DNA from 3 places in the Cupriavidus sp. TMH.W2 genome. Region 1 is predicted to be linked to each of the others. Evidence: predicted binding sites of a transcription regulator. Region 1 holds the regulator's gene; each other region holds the start of a gene.
What was found. Region 1 encodes sigma-54, which starts transcription at its own class of promoters, with help from an activator protein. Its sites were predicted from a motif close to TGGCANGNAANCTGCTTT; they were not measured.

Region 1 (5,634 bases):
GCGCGCGTCCGACCCGGCACGGGCGCCCTGCCGGCAAGATACGGCGAGCACTGCAAGCACGATGTGCGCCATGGGTCGGGCCAGGCGCCATCGCATTCGTTGGTATACTTCGTCGCCATGATAGCCAATTTCGATGCGGATCGAGCACTCAGGCTCGCCCGCGACACTCTCCAGACGGAAGCCGACGCGGTTTCCGCACTTTCCGCACGCCTGAACGGCGACTTTGCCCGTGCCGTGCAGCTGATCCTGCAATGCACCGGGCGCGTGGTCGTCTCCGGCATCGGCAAATCCGGCCATATCGGGCGCAAGGTCGCGGCCACGCTGGCCTCGACCGGCACGCCGGCGTTCTTCGTGCACCCGGCCGAAGCCAGCCACGGCGACCTGGGCATGGTCACGCGCGACGACGTGCTGATCGCCTTCTCCAATTCGGGCGAGACCGGCGAGCTGCTGTCGATCATCCCGATCGTCAAGCGCATCGGCGCGCGGCTGATCTCGGTCACCGGCAACCCCGACTCCAACCTGGCCAGGCTGGCCGACGTCCACCTGGACGCGGCGGTCGAGAAAGAAGCCTGCCCGCTGAACCTGGCGCCCACGGCCAGCACCACCGCAGCGCTGGCGCTGGGCGATGCGCTGGCGGTGGCGGTGCTGGACGCGCGCGGTTTCGGCGAGGAAGACTTCGCCCGCTCGCACCCCGGCGGCGCGCTCGGGCGCAAGCTGCTGACCCATGTGCGCGACGTGATGCGCACCGGCAACGCCGTGCCCGAGGTGCGTGAGAACACGCCGCTGGCCCAGGCGCTGATGGAAATCACCCGCAAGGGCATGGCCATGACCGCGGTGGTGGACCCGGACGGGCACGCCATCGGCGTGTTCACCGACGGCGACCTGCGCCGCCTGCTGGAAACCCCGCGCGACTGGAAGACCGTGCCCATCGGCGAGGTCATGCACCGCAACCCGCATGCGGTCAATGAGAACCAGCTGGCCGTCGAAGCGGTGCAGGTGATGGAAGCCAACCGCATCAACCAGTTGCTGGTGGTGGATGACAGCGGCCGCCTGACCGGGGCGCTGCATATCCACGACCTGACGCGCGCCAAGGTCATCTGAGCGGGCGCGCCCGGCAACCAGGCACAACGCCAAGGACACCATGCAGGCACTCCTCGCCTCCCTCAGCGGCATCGTCATGCGGCTGCTGCCGCTGCTGCTGATGGCCATCGTGGCGGGCAGCACGTTCTGGCTGGTCCAGATCAACTCCCCCAAGGAAGAGCAAGCCGCGAACAGCGCCAAGAAGCACGAGCCTGACTACTTCATGGACGGCTTCTCGGCCACCGAGCTGGCGCCTGACGGCAGCACCAAGATCCGCTTCACCGGCGATCGCATGGTCCATTTCGAGGACGATCAGACCTACGAGGTCACGCGTCCCGCCATGCGCGCGTATGAGCCGGAGCGCCCGCCGGTGACCGCCCGCGCCGACCTCGGCCGCATGAACGCCGAAGGCTCGGTGATCGACCTGTACGGCAACGGCTTCGTGCTGCGCCAGCAGGGCGCGGACGCGTCCAGGGATCCGCAGCTGACCGCGGCATCGAGCTACTTCCAGCTGCTGGTCAACGACGACATCGTCAAGACCGACAAGCCGGTCAAGCTCACGCGCGGCCCCTCGGTGATGACTGCCAACGGCCTGATCTTCAACAACGTCACCCGCGAAGTACAATTGCTCGGCAATGTACGCGGCACCATCGTCACCGGCCCGTCGCCGGCCCGCGCGCCGGGGTCCTGAACCCTGGCCTTGCCGGGCCGCGCATGCGGCGCCGGAGCGTGCCGGCCGGCACGAACCCGTGCAAACCCGCGTGAAAGCGCGCCACCACGTATCCCGACGCCCTCAAGCAACCCTGCCAACATGACCGCTTCCCTGACGACTTCGTCCCGTCGACGCACCGCCCCGGCCCTGCTCGCGCTGGCCATGGCCTTCGGCCTGCTGGCCCAGCCTGCCCTTGCCGAGCGCGCGGACCGCGACAAGCCGATGGTGCTGGAGGCGGACAACGCCAGCTACGACGACGTCAAGCAGATCTATACCCTGACCGGCAACGTGGTGCTGACCAAGGGCACCATGATTCTGAGGTCCGACGCCGCCGAACTGCGCACCGACCCCGAGGGCTACCAGTTCGCGGTGGCCACCGCCAAGCCGGGCAAGCAGGCCTATATCCGGCAGAAGCGCGAAGGCGTCGACGAATACATCGACGGCTGGGGCGACCGCATCGAATACGACGGCAAGCAGGAATTCTCCAAGCTGATCGGCAATGCCCGCATGGCGCGCCTGCAGGGTGCCAAGCAACTCGACGAGATCCGCGGCGCGGTGCTGACCTACGACAGCCGCAAAGAGTTCTACACGGCTGCCGGCGGCAGCGGCGACGCCGCGGCCGCCAATTCGTCCGGCCGCGTGCGTGCGGTGCTGTCGCCGCGCCAGGACCCGAAAGCCGGCACCCCGGGCAGCGGCGGCTCGCCGCTGGACCTGAAGCCGGCCCCCGCGCCCGCCAACAAACCATGACGCCGGGCGCGGACCTGCCCGCCCGCGCCTGAAACGCCCGAACGCCTGACTGTGCCCATGACCGATACCGCAACCATCGCCGACAAGCCTTCCGTCGAAGCCTCCACCGTCCTTCCCGGCGGCAGCACGCTGGTCGTGCGCCACCTGAAGAAGCGCTATGGCTCGCGCACGGTGGTCAAGGACGTCTCGCTCGACGTGAAAAGCGGTGAAGTGGTCGGGCTGCTCGGCCCCAACGGCGCGGGCAAGACGACGTCGTTCTACATGATCGTGGGCCTGGTGGCGCTGGACGAGGGCGATATCGTGCTCGACGGCGACCATATCAGCGGCCTGCCGATCCACGAGCGCGCGCGCATGGGGCTGTCGTACCTGCCGCAGGAAGCCTCGGTGTTCCGCAAGCTCAACGTCGAAGAGAACATCCGCGCGGTGCTGGAACTGCAGCTGGACAAGGGCAAGCCGCTGGCCAAGGCCGAGATCGAGCGCCGCCTGGATGCGCTGCTCGACGACCTGCAGATCGCGCACCTGCGCAACAACCCGGCGCTGTCGCTGTCGGGCGGCGAGCGCCGCCGCGTGGAAATTGCGCGCGCGCTGGCGTCGTCGCCGCGCTTTATCCTGCTGGACGAGCCCTTCGCCGGCGTGGATCCGATCGCCGTGGGCGAAATCCAGCGCATCGTCAGCTTCCTCAAGGCGCGCAACATCGGCGTGCTGATCACCGACCATAACGTGCGCGAGACGCTCGGCATCTGCGACCACGCCTACATCATCAGTGAAGGCGCGGTGCTGGCCGCAGGCCAGCCCGAGGACATCATCGCCAATGACGCCGTGCGGCGCGTCTACCTGGGCGAGAACTTCCGCATGTGACATGACGGCCTGCCCCTGGCGGGCAGGCATTCCGGCGGGGCGCGCGCGGACGCGCCACAGCCAGCGGCGATCACGACCCATCAGCGATAGCAATTTCCGTTCCAACATCGGAAAGATGCGCATAAAATAGGTCGCATGAAACCGTCGCTACAGCTCCGCCTCTCCCAGCACCTGGCGCTCACCCCACAGCTGCAACAGTCGATCCGGCTGCTGCAGCTTTCCACGCTGGAACTGCAGCAGGAAGTCGAACAGGCCCTGACGGAAAACCCCCTGCTCGAGCGTGAGAACGACTGGATCGAGAGCCCGCTGCGCGTGGCCGCCGATGGCTCGGTCAACGTCCAGAGCGCACCCGCGCCCGCCCCCGCCGAACCGCAGGGCAATGGCGACGCCCGCGCCGACGGCGCGGGTGACGACGACAGCTTTGGCGATAACAACAGCGGCGACGACTACGGCAGCAGTGACTGGAGCCTGGACGACTTCGCCCGCCGCCCGCAAGGCGACGAGGACGAAAAGACGCCGATGCAGCTGCGCGAGGCCGAGCCCACGCTGCGCGAATACCTGATGGAGCAGCTGACGCCGCTGAAGATCTCGGCGCGCGACAAGGGCCTGGCCATCTTCCTGATCGAGTCGCTCGACGACGATGGCTACCTGAGCGCCTCGCTTGAAGAGATCTGCGCGGAGTTGCCCGAAGAACTCGAATTCGAGCTCGACGAAGTCCATGCGATCCTGACGCTCTTGCAGAGCTTCGACCCGCCGGGCGTGGGCGCGCGCAATGCCGCCGAGTGCCTGGTGCTGCAATTGCGCCGCCTGACCCACCCGCAGCGCGACCTGGCGCTGAATATCGTCACCAATCACCTGGAGTTGCTTGCAGTACGCGACTACACGCGGCTGAAGAAGGCGCTGCAGGTCGATGAAGTGGCGCTGAAGGCCGCGCACGACCTGATCCGATCCCTGGCGCCCTACCCGGGCCATGCCTACAGCCGCCCGGAAGCCGATTTCGTGGTGCCGGACGTGTTCGTGCGCAAGAGCGGCGGCGGCTGGATCGCGCAGCTGAACCCGGATGTGATGCCGAGGCTGCGCATCAACGATATGTATGCACAAATCCTGCGTGGCGCAAAAGGGGAAACCGGCACCGCGGGGTTGCAGCAGAAACTGCAGGAGGCACGCTGGCTGATCAAGAACATCCAGCAAAGGTTCGATACGATCCTGCGTGTCTCGCAAGCCATTGTCGAGCGTCAAAAGAACTTTTTCACCCACGGTGAAATCGCCATGCGCCCCTTGGTTTTGCGGGAGATTGCCGATACACTGGGATTACACGAGTCAACCATCTCCCGGGTGACGACCAATAAATACATGGCAACGCCGATGGGTACTTTCGAACTGAAGTACTTCTTCGGCAGCCACGTGTCCACCGAAACCGGTGGCGCGGCTTCATCAACGGCCATCCGCGCCTTGATCAAGCAACTGATAGGAGCCGAAGACCCGAGGAATCCCCTTTCCGACAGTCGCATCGCCGAACTGCTGGGTGAGCAAGGCTTCGTTGTCGCACGACGCACCGTTGCCAAGTATCGCGAGGCCCTGAAGATCCCCGCAGTCAATCTCCGCAAGTCTTTGTAGCCGAGCCCACCGCCTGCCTGGTGAGGCTCTTTCAGAAGGAGAAGCGCTATGAACTTCAAGATCAGTGGACACCACCTGGACATCACGCCCCCTCTGCGTGAGTACGTGGAAACGAAGCTGGAGCGAATCGTCAGGCATTTCGATCAGGTCATTGGCGTTAGCGTGCTGCTCTCTGTCGACAATCACAAGGAAAAGGACCGGCGTCAGTACGCAGAAATCAATCTACATCTCAAGGGCAAGGACATCTTTGTCGAGGCGCATCACGAAGACCTTTATGCAGCGATCGACGCACTCGTCGACAAGCTGGACCGTCAGGTGATCCGCTACAAGGATCGCGTGCAAGGCCACGACCGCGAAGCGGTCAAGTACCAGATGGCCGCAGCGCAGATGCAGCAATGACCGTGCCCGGCGGCCCCGAAGAGGGCTGCTGAATCAGGATTGACCAGGCAAGCCGCGCCACGAAGCGCGGCTTTTTTGCGCCCATGCGTGGCGCCACGGCAGGTTGTGGCGCCGGAGCAAACGCTTTTCACCCGAATGAGCAAGGGTGTTCGCAAGCGCGGCGGCAAGGTGTATGCTGCGCCATACAAAGAGAGGGAATCCTGGCCGCGCCCTGCATCGGT
Region 2 (5,634 bases), on a different replicon from region 1:
GCGATCGTGTTCTGCTTCTTTCTCGCGGCGGCGTCGGGAATCTCATGGTTCTTCCCGACGGTGAGCTGGATGAGCGGCTTCCTTGGCACGCCGCAGATGGCGCGGCTGCTCCACCCGTTCCTCGGGATCGCGGTGTTCGCGGGGCTTTGCTACATGTTCGCGCGCTTCGTGGGCTACAACATGCCCGCGCGCACCGACGCGATCTGGTTCCGCCGCGCCAGGGAGGTGCTCCTGAACCGGCATGTCGGCGAACCGCTGCAGATCGGCAAGTACAACGCCGGCCAGAAGGTGCTGTTCTGGCTCATCATGGCTTCGATACTGGCCCTGCTGCTGTCCGGGTTGATCATGTGGCGCGCCTATTTCGCCGAATACTTCCCGATTCCCGTGCTCCGCCTGGCGATCCTGGCCCATTCCGTCGCGGGGATCGGCTTGATCCTGCTGATCGTGGGCCATATCTACCTGGCGATCTGGGTCCGCGGCTCGATCACGGGCATGGTGACGGGCTACGTCTCGCGTGCCTGGGCCAGGCAGCACCATGACCGCTGGTATGGCGAACTGAAGGCAAAAGAGTCGAAAGCGAAGGGGAACGAGGCATGAGCCAGCATCCGACCACGCCGGGAGCACCGCAATCGGACCAGGCCTCCCGCCATTTCATGCCGGTGATCCAGCCAGACCTTGCGGGTCTGTACAGCCGCCGCGCCGCGCGTTTGCGCGCGCTGGCCGAAGGGCACGACCTTGCCGATTACCTGCGCCTGGCCGCCCGCGTGGCCGAGGTGCAGGCGTCGCTCCTGCCCGCGGCAGGTGGGTCCGGCGCTACCGACGCCACGGCCATCCCTCAGGCGGGGCATTGGGGTCCCCTGCTTGACCGCATGCTTGAGCGGCTTGCACACGATGCTCCGGCGACGGTCGCCCCACATCTTGCGGCGCTGCGCGACCTGCCTGCGGATGCGCGCCTTGGCGCCGCCCGGGCGCTGGCCGAAGGTCGCTTTGACGCGGTTCCGGCCGCAATCGCGCCCTTCCTGTGGGCATCGCTATCGCTGCAATGTGCCAGCGCCGCGCGGGCGGCTCCCGTGCCCGTCAGCGGCCCGGCCGAGCACGCGTCTTGCCCGGTCTGTGGCACCGCCCCCGTGGCAAGCCTGATCCTGACCGGCGATCGCCAGGGCATGCGCTATCTGCATTGCGCGCTCTGCGAGAGCGCGTGGCACATGGTGCGGGCGAAATGCACCAATTGCGGCGAGGCCTCTGACCTTGATTACCTCAGCTTGGACACCGCCGAAGCCACGGTGCGCGCCGAAAGCTGCGGCGTATGCCACGGTTATCTGAAGGTCATCTCACTGGAACGCGACCCGCAAGCCGAGGCCGTGGCCGACGACCTGGCCACCCTGGCCCTGGACGATGCCGTGACGGCGGAGGGCTATCAACGCACCGGGTTCAATCCCTTCGCTCTGCCGGGATGAGGCCGCATTCGGGAATTGCGGCGCCAATGCGCGCTCAATGCCCTGTGAGCCGCAAGCCCAGCAGCAACATGACCGAGAGCGCCAGCAGCAGCGTCAGTGACTGCCAGAAGCGCACTGGATTGCGTTCAAGAAGCGGGATCGGACGGCGGCTTTGGTATTGACGTGCGGGGGTGTGCAGGTCTTGAATGAACTCGGACAGCGCTTCGTGCCGCTTGCGCCCGCACGGATGCAAGGCTCTGCGCAGCACACCGTCGATCCACGGGGGCAATTCTGGCCGCCGCTCGCGCACAGGGATATAGCGCAGGCTCCGAAGATCACGGGGAGTGCGCAGGCGTGTTACCTGCAGGCCATAGGGCAATTGCCCGGTCAGCATCTGGTACGTGATCACTGCCAGCGAGAACAGGTCGGACGCAGGACTGCCACCCAGCCCAAGGAAATACTCCGGAGCGGCATACTGCAATTCGCCGACCGGCGCCTGCGCGTATGGGGTGCGCGTGCCTTCGGCCAGGCCCGCCACATGCACTGCCGCAAAGTCGATGATCCTGACCGTGCCCGCGCGGTCTATCATCACGTTCTCCGGCCGCAAGTCCTGGTGCAGCATTTCCCGGTGATGGAAGGCCTGCAGCCCTTTGGCGACTTGTCCCACGATCCGGCGCACGGTGTCCAGATCCGGGGCCGGGTAGTCTGTCATCCATTGCGCCAGCGTATGTCCGTCAATGTATTCCATCGCAACATGCAGATACTGTCGCGGACGGTCGGCTGCATGAGGCTTGAGCACATGTGCGTTATCGATCCTGCGTGCCACCCACTCCTCCAGGAGAAAGCGGTCAAGGTAGTCCGGATCCTCGCGCAAACCGACGGATGGCGTTTTCAGCGCAACATGACGGCCGCTGCGCTGGTCCACTGCCAGGTGCACATGGCTGCGTGAACTCGCATACAGCTCGCGCACAATGAGATAGCCATCGAAGTGCATGCGCGGCTGCAACGGAGGTGGCAGGGCCAGGCACCGGCGTTCGGTATGCAGGTCCTGCGTGTCGAGGTCCGGCAACTCGTCCACGCGCACCAGCTGGACAGTGACGTTATCCTCGCTGCCCCGCGCCAGCGCGACAGACACCAGCATTGCCGAGGCGGCGTCAAGGTCATCGGCATGCGCTGCAAGGGCCTGGTGCACGGCGACGCTGTCAAGGTATTCATAGGCGCCGTCAGTGGCAAGGATGTAAACCTCGCCGGCTTCGGCTCGCCAGCTGCGGTAGTCGATCTCGACGGTGGGCCCAACACCGAGCGCCCGGCCCAGGTAAGACTCGACCGAAGACACGCGGATGCGATGGTCTTCCGAGAGTTGTTCCCAGGCCTGCGGATGCAGCCGGTAGATGCGCGAGTCGCCTATATGAAGCAGGTGTACCTCCCGCCCCTTGAAGATCAAGGCGCTGAAGGTACAGATGTAGCCGCGGTCCTTGTCGAAGCGCGCATCGCTGCGCTGGGTCTGCGCGTGCAGCCAGGAATTGAGTGCCGCCAGCACGCGTTGTGCCGACCGCCGCACGGTCCATGTTTCGGCGGTGCAATAGTAGTCGTCCAGGAAGCCGTGCACGGCGGCGGCACTGGCCACCTGGCTGACCGCGCTACTGCCGATGCCGTCGGCCAGCGCAACGGCGATGCCCTTGGTGCTGAGCCGCGGCTCGGCAGGCAGCGCCGCGCCATGAAAATCCTGGTTGACGCGCTTGCGCCCGGCTTGCGAACACTGGCCGACTGAGACGCGCAAGATGCTCATTTCAAGCCAGGACGCGTTTCGGTGCGGTCTTGTAGTGGGTGGAGTACAGCGCCGCGCCGACGAACGTCAGGCCACCGACGATGTTGCCGAGCACGGTAGGAAGTTCATTCCAGAGCAGGTAGTCCATCAGCGTGAACTTGCCGCCGAGCATCAGGCCGGAGGGGAAGAGGAACATGTTCACCACGGAGTGTTCGAATCCCATGTAGAAGAACACCAGGATGGGCATCCACATGGCAATGACCTTGCCCGAAACCGAGGTGGACATCATGGCTGCCACGACGCCGGTGGACACCATCCAGTTGCACATGACGGCGCGGATGAAGAGGGTCAGCATGCCCGCCGCGCCGTGGGCGGCGTAGCCAAGGGTGCGGCTCTCACCAATGCTGCCTATCTTCTGGCCGATCACGTTCGGGGCCTCGGTGAAGCCAAAGGTAAAGATGATGGCCATGAATACTGCCACGGTGAGTGCGCCGGCGAAATTGCCGCAGAAGACGAGCCCCCAGTTGCGAATCACGCCGCCCCAAGTGGCCCCTGGACGCCTGTCGAGTACGGCGAGCGGAGCCAGCGTGAAGACACCGGTCAACAGGTCAAATCCCAGCAGGTAGAGCATGCAGAACCCCACCGGGAACAGCAATGATCCGATCAGGGGATTGCCGGTATTGACGTTGACGCTGACCGCGAACGCGGCAGACAACGCCAGGATTGCGCCAGCCATGTAGGACCGGATGAGGGTGTCCCGGGTGGACATCAAGAGCTTGGATTCACCAGCATCGACCATCTTGCCGACAAACTCGGCAGGAGCTAAATAGGCCATCGCGCATTCCTTTGAACGGTGAGATCAAAATAAAAAGCGTCCGCATCCGGGGCAGCAGCCCATGCTGCTGCCCCGGATGCGGACGCCGTTGTCCACGTGTCCCGGTCCGCCGCTTCACCGACGGCTGGGACCGGCACCAAGCCGCCATTGACCTGATGGCAAGCAGCCATGCAACTCCCATGCCTGGGTGTGACACGACTGTATGCCTGTCTTCCGGGGCACTTGCGCCGGAGGACCTGCACGGCTCTGGTGCGAGTGCGGGCGCGAGTGCCCGAGACAATCCCAATCCTGGTGCGGGCTCAGCCGCGCCGGCGCCGCAAGGTCGGGCGATGCACATCGCCACGTAGTCCACTGAATCACTGAAATTGGTCGGTGCCTGCCATTTCAATGATTCAATGGACTAGCGGTAGCGCTGGGCCAGCTTCTCCATCGCCACCGGCTTGATCCGCGAAGCCTGTCCGGCGCAGCCGAAGGCCTCGAAGCGCAGCTTCACCACGCTCCTCGCCCCCTTCTTGGCCGCCAACAGTGCCTTGCGCGGGTCGAACTCGCTGCGGTCTTCAGCCAGGGACTTGCGGATGGCCCCGGTCATGGCCAGGCGGATATCGGTGTCGATATTCACCTTGCGCACCCCCATCCTGATGCCGCGCAGGATCTCCTCGACCGGCACGCCGTAGGTCTCCTTGATGTCGCCGCCGTACTGGCGGATGATCTCCAGCCATTCCTGCGGCACCGAGCTGGAGCCGTGCATGACCAGGTGGGTGTCCGGAATCTGCTCGTGGATCTCGCGGATGCGGTCCATCGCCAGGATGTCGCCGGTGGGCTTGCGCGAGAACTTGTAGGCGCCGTGGCTGGTGCCGATGGCAATGGCCAGCGCATCCACGCCGGTACGGGCCACGAAGTCGCGCGCCTGAGCCGGGTCGGTCAGCATCATGTCGTGCGACAGCGTGCCCGCCGCGCCCACGCCGTCCTCTTCGCCGGCCTGGCCGGTTTCGAGCGAGCCCAGGCAGCCCAGTTCGCCCTCCACCGACACGCCGATCGCATGCGCCATCTCGCACACGCGCCGCGTGACGTCGACGTTGTAGTCGTAGTCCGACGGGGTCTTCATGTCTTCGCGCAGCGAGCCGTCCATCATCACGCTGGTGAAGCCGGAGCGGATCGACGCCTGGCAGATCGCCGGGCTGGAGCCGTGGTCCTGGTGCAGCACGATGGGGATGTCCGGATGGGTCTCGGCCGCGGCCAGCACCATATGCCGCAGGTAGGCCTCGCCGGCGTACTTGCGGGCGCCGGCCGAGGCCTGCAGGATGACCGGGCTGTCGGTTTCCTCGGCCGCTTCCATGATGGCGTGGATCTGTTCCAGGTTGTTGACGTTGAAAGCCGGCACGCCGTAGCCGAACTCTCCCGCATGGTCCAAAATCTGGCGCAAGGAAATGAGTGCCATGGTGAAGCTCCTTTACGTGATGCAGAAACGGTGAGGTCGGGTTCAGGTGGCGGCGCGCTGCGCCAGCACGGCCAGCGCGGGCAGCGTCTTGCCCTCCAGGAATTCCAGGAACGCGCCGCCGCCGGTGGAGATATAGCCCACGCGGTCGGCAATGCCG
Region 3 (5,634 bases), on a different replicon from region 1:
GGCCCAGCGTCATGTGGCGCGACTCGTCGGACTGCGCGGAGAAGCCGAAGGTCACCGTGGCCATGTCGCCGTTGTAGGCGGCGCCCGACATGAACGGCATGAACAGCAGGTTGGTCAGCACGTACTCGAACGAGAACGAGATCGCGGTGATGAACTCGAACGGCCCCGCGCTCATCGCGTCCTCGAAGTAGGACTTGGGCACCGACAGGTACCAGACCCGGTCGTGCATGTGGCGCCATTCGCCAAAGCCGTGGAAGTACTTGTTGTAGACCGACAGCGTGTGCAGCTGGGTCTGGGCATGGCGCAGCTCGTCGATCGACTGCATCTGCGCCGCCACGCGCGCGCCGGCGCCGCGGAAGTGACGGCCCAGGTGGGCGTAGCCGCGGTGGGCGGCATATTCCAGCGGCGTCACGCCGGTCAGGAACAGCCGCAGCGCGTTCAGGTAGCGCGGATCGGATACGTTCAGGTGGCCGTTGTTCTGCACGAACGAATCGATGATCGCGTACAGCTTGCGCTCCTTCTCCGACTGGTATTTCCAGTAGGCATCCATGGTCATGCGGAACGGGTCTTCCCATTTGTCCCAGTCGTGGATGCGGATGCCCTCGTACTTGTCGAACGGGAAAACCTTGTCCATCGGCTCGTAGGTCGTTTCCCAGGCCAGGTCCCGCGTCATCGAGGCGTACTTCTCGCGCAGGTTGAGCTTCTTGCGTGCGTCCATGATGTCTCCGTGATGTTCTCTATGCCGCTGCGGTGTCAGGCGTTCCAGCGCAGCGTGAAGGCGTCTTCGTCTTCGTCGATGTTTCCGCACAGCGAGATCAGGTTCAGGTGGATCTCCTGCAGGTCCCAGTCGCGGCCGAGCTTGCCGGCCACCAGCTCGCGCACGATGGTCAGGTGGCCGGGGGCGTCGATCTTGACCATGGCGGGGAACTGCGACACCACCGCATGCGGGTTGGCCTCGGTGATGGCGTCGATGATGGGTCGGGTGTCGTCGTTGTGCTGCAGGGCGATGTAGACGTTGGCGGCGGTGGCTGACATGGCGTATCTCCGTGGGGTTCGTTGCGGGCGGATCAGCCAGCCAGGCCGAGCTTGCCCAGGCGGACTTCGAACTGCTCGCGGCACAGCGCCACCATCTGCGCGCCGTCCTCGCCGGTGAGGGCATTGGCCACCGGCACCAGCGCCTGCGCCACTTCGGCGCAGCCGGCGCGCGCCCAGCCGGACAGCAGCACGCGATTGGCGTCGGACTCGACCGCGGCGGCCTGGATCACCGCGTCGACCCAGCGTGCGTGCTCGTCGCGCCAGTCGTTCATGAACTCGGTCAGCACCGCCAGCCCGGTGCCGCAGGCGCGCGCGATCACCGCGTCGGCATGCTGGTAGACCAGCGGGTAGAGCAGCCCGTCGAGCACCAGGTTCTGGGCCACGAAGGTCTCGAACCAGTCCCCGGTGACAAAGGTGTGCTCGACAAAGCGGCGCAGCGGCTGCCACGCGGCGCTTTCCAGCCAGGCCACCCTGGCGCGCTCCAGCGCCACGCCGGTATTGCCATCCAGCAGCATGCCGATGCGCGACAGGTACTGGGCAATGCCCAGGCGGTCCATCGCGCAGTAGGTGCAGGCCTGCGTGATGGCGGTGCCCCAGCCGTAGTCGGCGCAATAGAAGTTGTTCATGTTGGCACCCCATTCCACATGACGCAGCGGCAGCAGGCCGGTGGCCAGGCGTTCCTGCCATTCAGCGGGCAGCGCCTGCAGCAGGCCGCGCTTCTCGACAAAGGCGAAGCTCTTCTCCGTGGCATCCTGCTGGCGGCCGCGCGCGGTGACATAGGCGCCGTAGTAGAACTGGCGCGGGTCCTTCAGCGCGTACCAGTCCTGCATCACGATTGCCGTGCGGCGCTTGTCATACAGCTCGAAGCCGGGGTCCCAGGTGGGGCGGTAGTGGAAGTTCACCTCCGACTGCACGTCGTAGGTCGCCTCCTGGTAGCGCGACGCCGGCTTGTCGCCGAAGCGGCGCGCGACATGGCCGTAGGTCTGGCGCAGCGGCTGGATCTGCTGGGTCTTGATATCGACTTGCATCGCGTGGTCTCCTGTATCCCTTCTCTCTTTGTGATGCGGTGGCTGCGGCGTCAGTCGTCGGCTTCCGGCTGCGGCGAAGCTTCCAGCGGCGGCAGGAAGCGCACGCGGTTGACGCAGCAGAAGGCTTCGAACATCGGCTCCGGCATGATCAGTTCGACGTTCAGCTCGGGGTCGGCCACGCTGAAGGCGAACTGCACAAACCCTTCCGGGGTGCGGCCCTCGACCCGCACGTAGCGCGGCGTGGCTTCGAACAGGGGAACCGACGGGGTGTTCATGGCGCGCTCCATTGCGTTGGCTGGACGCAGGCCTTATTGCGAAGACCGTGCCAGCGGCCGCGAAGCGCGGTGGGACAAGGAATGCGGGGAATTGGCGGTGGCGAGCGTGCGCGTTAACCCGGAAAGGTCCGCGCGAAACGCATCGATGAATTGATGAAGCTGCGCAAAAGCCTTGATCAAATGATCAAAAGCCGCGCAGGGCGGGCGTTTGCGGGTAGCGTTCGGATGGAGGCGCGATTGCCCTGCGGCGCAGCAGCGGGCGTGGAACACATGGATGAAGGGGCTTGATCCGACAGGGGAAAATCGCTGGCGCGGCGCAGCATCTGGCGGATGCGGGACGATGCGCGGCCTGGAGGGGCTGCATCAAATGATCAAGTGGGGAAATGCGAGGGGCCGGGGAGAAGCAGAGGAGATGGCTGGCGCAGAGGATCGTGTGAACGGCTTGATCTACGCTTGTGTGCTCCCTCTCCCGCTTGCGGGAGAGGGGAGCAAACCGTCAGTATCTGAACCGTGCAACGGCCTCAGTTACCGTTACCGTTACCCCCACGCGCACCGCGCATCTTCCACCGGTACGCCAGCTGCGGCCGCGTAATGCCCAGCAACCGAGCCGCCTGGCTCATGTTGCCGCCGGCGCGCTGCATCGCGGCCTCCATCAGCACGGTCTCGACATCGCCCAGCGCCAGCTGCTGCTCGGACATCTGGTCCAGCAGCGCATGGACCGCGGCTTCGCGCAGGTCTGGCAGCGTGCCGCCCGCGCCCAGGCGCGGCGCGGTATCCACCGCCGGTGCCACGGTGCCCGGCAGGAACAGGTGGTCGGCGGTGATCTGGCCGCCCTGGCTGGCCAGGATCACGCCGCGCTCGATCACGTTCTCCAGCTCGCGCACGTTGCCGGGCCAGTCATAGTGACGCAGCTCGGCCAGCGCGCGGTCGGTGATGCCGACGATGCGCTTGCCATGGCGCGCGCCGTAGCGGGCCACGAAGCGCTCGGCCAGCGGCCGGATATCGTCCAGGCGCTCGCGCAGCGGCGGGATCGTGACCGGGTAGACGTTCAGGCGGTAGTACAGGTCCTTGCGGAAGGTGCCCTGCTTCACGGCTTCGGCCAGGTCGACATTGGTGGCGGCCACCAGCCGCACGTCCACCTTGCGCGTGCCGGTGCCGCCCACGCGCTCGACCTCGCCTTCCTGCAGCACGCGCAGCAGCTTGGACTGGGCCGAGGCCGACAGCTCGCCCAGCTCGTCCAGGAACAGGGTGCCGCCGTGCGCGCGCTCGAAGCGCCCGGGGCGCGACTGGCTGGCGCCGGTAAAGGCGCCCTTTTCCACGCCAAACAGCTCGGACTCGATCAGCTCGTCGGGAATCGCCGCGCAGTTCACGGCGATAAAGGGCTTGTCGGCGCGCCCGCTCACGCTGTGCAGCGCCTGCGCGAAGCGCTCCTTGCCCACGCCGGTTTCGCCCAGCAGCAGCACGGTCACGTTGCTGGCCGCGGCGCGTTGCAGCAGGCCCCAGGCGGCGCGGAAGCCGGGCGAGGTGCCGACCAGGTCGGCCGGCGTGGCCGGGGTGCCCTGCAGCGCGCGCAGGTGCTCGACCTCGCTCTGCAGGGCGATGATGGTTTCGATCACCGGATCGGGCTGGTACAGCGCCAGCGCCTGTGCGCCGTCTTCCCAGGCTTCCACCGGCTTGCCGACGATGCGGCAGTGCGGGTGCCCGCAGGCAATGCACTCCACCTCGCGGTACAGGATGGTGCGCCCCATCAGCGCGGAGGTATAGCCGGTGGCGTAGCCAATCTGCATCCAGCAGGCAGGCTCGTCGACGATGCCGAACAGCTGGCGGTGGACGTCGCCCTCGAAGGAGTCTTCCCACAGGAATTCGCCATCGTAGATGCCGGCGGCGATATCGATGTCGACCTTGACCGGCGTGACCCGCACCACCCCCTCGATGGTATGCAGGCAGGGCCCGATCTCCAGCTGGCCGAAGTCGCTGTGGCCGGCGCGCAGCTTCCTGGCCACCTCGGCGTCGCGCATGCCCGAATGAAAGCCCATGCGCATGAACAGGCCGCGCGCGCGCTCCATGCCCAGGGTGTCCACCAGCTCCTTGCGCAGGGCGCCCAGGGCGGCGGTATGGATCAGGATCATGCGCTGCTCGTCCAGCCAGATCGCGCCCTCCTCCATGGCAAAGCGCAGGCGGCGGGCAAGATCGGCCAGGCCATCGCGCATGGTGGCCGAGAACTTGTCGGTTGAACTGCTCATTGTCTCCCCTCAGTGCCGGCGGATGATCCGCTCGAGTGTGCCTTGCGGCCGGCATCTTACGCACATTATGTGCCAGGGAGACGGGGGCGGGGTAATGACATGCCCCCGGAGCATTCCCGGGGGAGCCCCCTATGAATCGCGTTGGTCCGGGCCGCTTAATCCGCCCGGATACCCCGCTGGCGGATCAGCGCACCCCACATGTCGGTTTCCTTGGCCAGGTGCTCGCGCAGCACCGCCGGTGAACTGCCGATCGGCTCGGCGCCGATCAGCGCCAGCCGCTTCTGCACGGCGGTGTTGGCCACCAGCACGTTGGGCACCACCGCCAGCAGCGACACCGGGGAAGTCCATGCCCTGCATCTGATATCGGCGCATGGGATCGGCAAGCGTTATCCCCCTCAAACGACCACAAGGCAAGCCTCGGCACCGGCGCTGCCGCCGCGATGCTGGCCAGCGTTCCGCCCAGCATCCGCCGCGCGTTCGCCATTGAGGCCAACAACGCCACCGGCACCATCCACGACGTCAAGCACGTCGTGATGGTGATGCTGGAAAACCGCTCGTTCGACAACTACTTCGGCACGTTCAAGGGCGTGCGCGGCTATGGCGACCGCCTTGCAATCCCGCTGCTCAATGGCCGCGGCCCGGCGTTATCATCTGGCTTTCCCGCGCAACTTCCAAACGGAAAACCATGACCCTGTCCGCCGGCATTCCCATCCTCCGGATCTTCTCGGTCGACAAGGCCAAGGAGTTCTACCTCGGCTTCCTCGGCTTCTCGCTCGACTGGGAGCATCGGTATGAGGAGGGGTTTCCGCTGTACGCGCAGGTCAGGCGCAGCGGCCTGACGCTGCACCTGAGCGAGCACCATGGCGATGCCACGCCAGGATCGACGGTGTTCGTGACAGTGGAGGATGTCGATGCGCTGCAGCGGGAGCTGTCCGCCAGGGACTATCCGTACGCCAGGCCCGGCGTGGAGGATGTGGGCTGGGGACGGATGCTGCAGGTGGCCGATCCGTTCGGAAACCGGCTGCGGTTTTGCGAGGTGTCGGAGGACTAGCG

Region 2: the regulator sigma-54 is predicted to act here: its motif matches at 4,207-4,224, upstream of ACREYQ_RS22580 (formate/nitrite transporter family protein).
Region 3: the regulator sigma-54 is predicted to act here: its motif matches at 2,374-2,391, upstream of ACREYQ_RS20285 (phenol hydroxylase subunit).

Annotation. Positions count from the first base shown of each region.
Region 1 covers NZ_CP193792.1:423,711-429,344, reverse strand. Annotated here, with positions in the region: gene ACREYQ_RS02040 (KpsF/GutQ family sugar-phosphate isomerase) at 118-1,101, shown strand; gene lptC (LPS export ABC transporter periplasmic protein LptC) at 1,142-1,771, shown strand; gene lptA (lipopolysaccharide transport periplasmic protein LptA) at 1,892-2,539, shown strand; gene lptB (LPS export ABC transporter ATP-binding protein) at 2,597-3,397, shown strand; gene ACREYQ_RS02020 (RNA polymerase factor sigma-54) at 3,533-5,014, shown strand; gene hpf (ribosome hibernation-promoting factor, HPF/YfiA family) at 5,063-5,413, shown strand.
Region 2 covers NZ_CP193793.1:1,085,474-1,091,107, reverse strand. Annotated here, with positions in the region: gene ACREYQ_RS22595 (formate dehydrogenase subunit gamma) at 1-597, shown strand, start outside; gene fdhE (formate dehydrogenase accessory protein FdhE) at 594-1,457, shown strand; gene ACREYQ_RS22585 (protein kinase domain-containing protein) at 1,492-3,225, opposite strand; gene ACREYQ_RS22580 (formate/nitrite transporter family protein) at 3,227-4,039, opposite strand; gene fba (class II fructose-bisphosphate aldolase) at 4,440-5,477, opposite strand; gene ACREYQ_RS22570 (phosphoglycerate kinase) at 5,520-5,634, opposite strand, start outside.
Region 3 covers NZ_CP193793.1:587,200-592,833, reverse strand. Annotated here, with positions in the region: gene ACREYQ_RS20300 (aromatic/alkene/methane monooxygenase hydroxylase/oxygenase subunit alpha) at 1-718, opposite strand, end outside; gene ACREYQ_RS20295 (MmoB/DmpM family protein) at 754-1,035, opposite strand; gene ACREYQ_RS20290 (aromatic/alkene monooxygenase hydroxylase subunit beta) at 1,068-2,063, opposite strand; gene ACREYQ_RS20285 (phenol hydroxylase subunit) at 2,114-2,338, opposite strand; gene poxR (phenol degradation transcriptional regulator PoxR) at 2,860-4,581, opposite strand; partial or broken gene ACREYQ_RS20275 (tripartite tricarboxylate transporter substrate binding protein) at 4,737-4,871, opposite strand; partial or broken gene ACREYQ_RS20270 (alkaline phosphatase family protein) at 5,022-5,216, shown strand; gene ACREYQ_RS20265 (glyoxalase superfamily protein) at 5,267-5,632, shown strand.